2 regions of the Brevibacillus composti genome follow, and region 2 is predicted to be linked to the other one. Evidence: a T-box and tRNA genes for the amino acid it is inferred to sense, from the RefSeq annotation. Region 2 holds a T-box; the other holds one or more tRNA genes.
The links. The T-box of region 2 lies ahead of pheS (phenylalanine--tRNA ligase subunit alpha). A T-box ahead of a tRNA ligase gene usually reads a tRNA of that ligase, here a tRNA-Phe.

Region 1 (2,443 bases), 1.8 Mb from region 2:
GTGGAGCTGACGAATACTAATCGGTCGAGGACTTATCCACAACCAATCGCTTAGCAAAGCATGCATATCCAGTTTTGAAGGTGCGAAACAGCACAAGCTGGTTCCTTCAAAATGTTCCTCGGTAGCTCAGTTGGTAGAGCAATCGGCTGTTAACCGATCGGTCGGGGGTTCGAGTCCCTCCCGAGGAGCCATAACATGGAGAGTTACCCAAGAGGCCGAAGGGGACGGTTTGCTAAACCGTTAGTATGCGTAAGCGTAGCGAGGGTTCGAATCCCTCACTCTCCGCCATTTTAATAACTTCAAAGACAGTGGCGGTGTAGCTCAGCTGGCTAGAGCGTTCGGTTCATACCCGAAAGGTCGGGGGTTCGATCCCCTCCGCCGCTACCATCCTAAGTTGCGGTCGTGGTGGAATTGGCAGACACACCATCTTGAGGGGGTGGCGGGGCGACCCGTGCGAGTTCGAGTCTCGCCGACCGCACCATAACAGTTCTTTTACAGATGGCCCGTTGGTGAAGCGGTTTAACACAGCAGCCTTTCACGCTGTCATACAGGGGTTCGAATCCCCTACGGGTCACCATACTACCCCGTAAAGTGAAGTGAATGCTTTGTAGCGACACCGAGTACTTTACGGGGACCCCAAAAACAACTGTTGAGGGGTATCTGGAGGCTTAGCTCAGCTGGGAGAGCATCTGCCTTACAAGCAGAGGGTCGGCGGTTCGATCCCGTCAGCCTCCACCATTTAAAAGGATGGTCAGCTAAAAGCGCCACGTCCTGTGGCAACGCTGACACTCGATCGTTCTGATCATCGCGGGATGGAGCAGTCTGGCAGCTCGTCGGGCTCATAACCCGAAGGTCGCAGGTTCAAATCCTGCTCCCGCAACCAAATTTACTTGTACTACGTCGAGATAATCCTCTTCGGTCAAGTAAAATCTTAGTCCCCGCAGGGGGCAACCAAAACTACATATGGAGCTGTGGTGAAGTTGGAGTTCACGCCGGTCTGTCACACCGGAGGTCGCGGGTTCGAGTCCCGTCAGCTCCGCCATCTTGTCCTTTGGTACAGATGGCAATGATGATTTGTTATCACTTTGGCTCGGTAGCTCAGTCGGTAGAGCAGAGGACTGAAAATCCTCGTGTCGGCGGTTCGATTCCGTCCCGAGCCACCATCAATTCCATGTAAATTGAATCATGCCGGTGTAGCTCAATTGGTAGAGCACCTGACTTGTAATCAGGGGGTTGTGGGTTCAAGTCCTATCGCCGGCACCACGTTGGGGTATAGCCAAGCGGTAAGGCAACGGACTTTGACTCCGTCATTCCTAGGTTCGAATCCTAGTACCCCAGCCACTTGTTTTGAGCCATTAGCTCAGTTGGTAGAGCATCTGACTTTTAATCAGAGGGTCGAAGGTTCGAGTCCTTCATGGCTCACCAGTTTATTCCTTCTAGCGGTTCCCAATGAAACATGCGGGTGTGGCGGAATTGGCAGACGCACCAGATTTAGGTTCTGGCGGGCAACCGTGGGGGTTCAAGTCCCTTCACCCGCACCATAGTGATTGGGATTTGACGAAAATTGTACTATCTCATGTTATGCGGACGTAGCTCAATTGGTAGAGCGTCGCCTTGCCAAGGCGAAGGTCGCGGGTTCGAGACCCGTCGTCCGCTCCATTTATTGCAAAAATGCCCCACTCCGGGTTAACCTGTGCCCTTAGCTCAGCTGGATAGAGCGTTTGACTACGAATCAAAAGGTCGGGAGTTCGAATCTCTCAGGGCACGCCATACTTTTACAAGAAACAATCAGGGTAGGAAAACATCCTACTCTTTTTTTCATAGCCACTTTCTCAATTTTACAAAGATTAACGGTTTTTTCCTTGTAACTTACGGCAGGTTATCTTACCTTAGGTATAGGTTTCCATCTCTCTTTCCAAGAAAATCAAGTAAAATAAGAAAAGAGTAGAAGCTGTGTCCGCATTGATCGAGTGACTCGATCACATCGGCATTTCGTGAGCGTGCAAAACAGCTTAATTACGCTGGAACAGGAGTTGTATCTCGTGAACGTAATAAAACTGGATCACCCTCATCCTTCCGTAGAAAAATTGATTCATAATATTGAAAAAGTATTGATTGGCAAGCGTTCGATTATTGAGTTTTGTGTCGCGGCCATCTTGGCAAACGGCCATGTCTTATTGGAAGACGTCCCGGGCGTCGGCAAAACGATGCTGGTGCGCTCCTTGTCCAAATCGATCGGCGCGGAGTTCAAACGGATCCAGTTTACCCCTGACCTGTTGCCAACCGATGTAACAGGTGTGGCCATCTTTAACCAAAAAACAATGGAATTCGAATTTAGACCGGGCCCGATCTTCGCCAATGTCATTCTCGCGGACGAGATTAACCGGACTTCCCCCAAAACCCAGTCTTCATTGCTGGAAGCAATGGAAGAGCGCTCCGTCAC
Region 2 (2,443 bases):
TCCGGCGTCCACGATGCAGACATTCAGCCGGTCGGCATCCGGATGCTTGCTCTTTTCCTTTACATAGCCGATGACGACATTGGAGACACCTGTGTTGCGCGATTCGACGGCGTCTACCTCAATCCCGCTGCGAGTCAGCTTCTCGGCCAGCTCGAAAGGGGTGATATCATGCAAATCCACGTACTCTGACAACCATTGATACGATACCTTCATCTCTGTTTCGACTCTCCTTTCTAGGATCGGTTAAATTGCTGCAAGAAACGCACGTCATTCGTATAGAAGTGGCGAATATCCTCTACGCCGTATTTCAGCATCGCAATCCGTTCGACACCCATGCCAAAAGCGAAGCCGCTGACCTCTTGCGGGTCATACCCGGCCATCTGCAGCACGCGCGGGTGAACCATGCCGGACCCGAGAATCTCGATCCAGCCCGTCTGCTTGCAGACCCGGCAGCCGTCGCCGCCGCATTTGAAGCACTGCAAATCCACCTCTGCACTCGGCTCCGTAAACGGGAAGAAGCTGGGACGCAGGCGCACCTGCTGATTGGCTCCGAACATCTGGCGGGCAAAGGTGAGCAGCGTTCCCTTCAGATCGCTCATGCGGATGCCTTTGCCTACGACGAGACCTTCGATCTGGGTAAATTGATGGGAGTGGGTCGCATCGTCATCATCGCGGCGGTACACTTTCCCCGGGCAGATGATTTTGACGGGCGTCTTCCCTTCTTTTTTCAGCATCGTGCGGGCCTGCACCGGAGAGGTATGTGTCCGCATCAAAATTTCGTCCGTGATGTAGAACGAGTCTTGCATGTCGCGAGCGGGATGGTCTTTTGGCAGATTGAGCATTTCGAAGTTGAAATGATCCAGCTCCACTTCGGGTCCTTCGGCGATTTCAAAGCCGAGTCCGATGAAAATATCCTCGATCTCCTCAATGATGCGGGAGAGTGGGTGCATGGTGCCGGCCGGAACCGGACGTCCCGGCAGCGTCACGTCGATGGACTGGGAGGAGAGCTTGGCCCGCAGAGCCGCTTCGTCCAAAGCTGCCTGCTTCTGTTCGAATGCCTCTTCGAGCGCGCCGCGAACCTCGTTGACCAATTGGCCGACGACCGGTCTTTCCTCTGGGCTGAGACTGCCCATGCCGCGCAGAAGCTCAGTCAACTCCCCTTTTTTCCCCAGATATTTGACGCGCAGCTCTTGCAGCTGCGCCGCATCCGCGACCTGGCCGATCTGAGCCAAGGCGGAATCTTTCATTTCCTGTAACCGCGTTTGCACGTTACGATCGCTCCTTTACACCTGTTTTTGTGGAAAAAATAAAAAACCCGCCCCAAAAAGGGACGAGTCCTTGCTCGCGGTACCACCCTTGTTAAGCACAGCCATCCGGCTATGCCTCACTCGATCATGATAACGGGTTGCCCCGGTTCCCCCTACTTTGTTCCTATATCGAACCGTTCAGGGTACAGCTCCAGAGTGAATTCGGCAGGTAATTTGCGGGATGCTTTCAGTCTTCGGCATCTCCTCCCTGTCAATCGGTAGGTCCTGCGTACTAGTCTCTGTCATCGCTTTGCGTTATAATGAAGTTGTAGGAAAATTATAGCGCAACCAGAGATAACTTTCAATTCTACAAATGTTGTATATGGTTCGGATTCTCTCCTACGAAATACCCTCCGCGGAAGGGGACTTCTGACATGATCGAACAGGTTGCAGCACTCTATGACAAGAAGTTCAATTGTCCCTATTGTGAAAACAGCTTCGCCAGCAAACGAGTTCGCAGCGGCTCGCTTTCGATGATCAAGCGTGACAGCGACTTTTGCACGTACTTCAAGGAGCAGTCAATCAATCCGATTCTCTATACGGTCAACGTATGCCCGTCCTGCGGCTTTGCCTTTACCGAACTGTTTACGGAGCGGTTGAATCCGGCGCAGAAGCGGCTGGTCGGCGAGCGTATCGCGGCCAAATGGACCCCGAAGGAGCTCGGCGGAAATCGCAGCTTGTCGATGGCGGCTGCCGCCTATAAACTGGCGATTTACGCGGCCGAGCTGACGGATCAGGTGCATTCCGTCAAGGCAGGTCTCTATCTTCGCCTGGCTTGGCTCTATCGGTTCACTGAAAATGCGAGCGAGGAAAAGCGCTTTCTCCAGATTGCCGTGAATGAGTACGAGCAATCCTATATTCATTCCGACTACACCCGCGGCGACAAGGAAATGTCGGAGGTGCGTGTCCTCTACCTTATCGGTGAACTGATGCGGCGGATTGAGCAGTATGACAAAGCGATCCAGTATTTCTCCCGTACGCTCGAATTCCGCAACCGCACCGTTGAAACCGGCATCTTGCAAATGGCCCAGGATCAATGGGCACAAGCCCGCGAGGATTATAAAGAGCAACAAAAAGGGCTGCCTTCGGCAAAGATCAGCTGAGTGCGCTGATGCCCCCTTTTGCCAGCTAACTCT

Region 1: it has a tRNA-Phe gene. The T-box ahead of pheS (phenylalanine--tRNA ligase subunit alpha) is inferred to sense a tRNA for this amino acid. The anticodon was not compared.

The regions. Positions count from the first base shown of each region.
Region 1 covers NZ_CP066308.1:510,476-512,918, forward strand. The annotation lists rRNA gene JD108_RS02735 (23S ribosomal RNA) at 1-40, shown strand, start outside; tRNA gene JD108_RS02740 (tRNA-Asn) at 116-191, shown strand; tRNA gene JD108_RS02745 (tRNA-Ser) at 198-288, shown strand; tRNA gene JD108_RS02750 (tRNA-Met) at 311-387, shown strand; tRNA gene JD108_RS02755 (tRNA-Leu) at 397-481, shown strand; tRNA gene JD108_RS02760 (tRNA-Glu) at 501-577, shown strand; tRNA gene JD108_RS02765 (tRNA-Val) at 663-738, shown strand; tRNA gene JD108_RS02770 (tRNA-Met) at 807-883, shown strand; tRNA gene JD108_RS02775 (tRNA-Asp) at 966-1,042, shown strand; tRNA gene JD108_RS02780 (tRNA-Phe) at 1,088-1,163, shown strand; tRNA gene JD108_RS02785 (tRNA-Thr) at 1,188-1,263, shown strand; tRNA gene JD108_RS02790 (tRNA-Gln) at 1,267-1,341, shown strand; tRNA gene JD108_RS02795 (tRNA-Lys) at 1,350-1,425, shown strand; tRNA gene JD108_RS02800 (tRNA-Leu) at 1,459-1,541, shown strand; tRNA gene JD108_RS02805 (tRNA-Gly) at 1,584-1,659, shown strand; tRNA gene JD108_RS02810 (tRNA-Arg) at 1,694-1,770, shown strand; gene JD108_RS02815 (AAA family ATPase) at 2,043-2,443, shown strand, end outside.
Region 2 covers NZ_CP066308.1:3,202,873-3,205,315, forward strand. The annotation lists gene pheT (phenylalanine--tRNA ligase subunit beta) at 1-213, opposite strand, end outside; gene pheS (phenylalanine--tRNA ligase subunit alpha) at 234-1,268, opposite strand; T-box leader at 1,324-1,562, opposite strand; gene JD108_RS16195 (DUF2225 domain-containing protein) at 1,682-2,410, shown strand.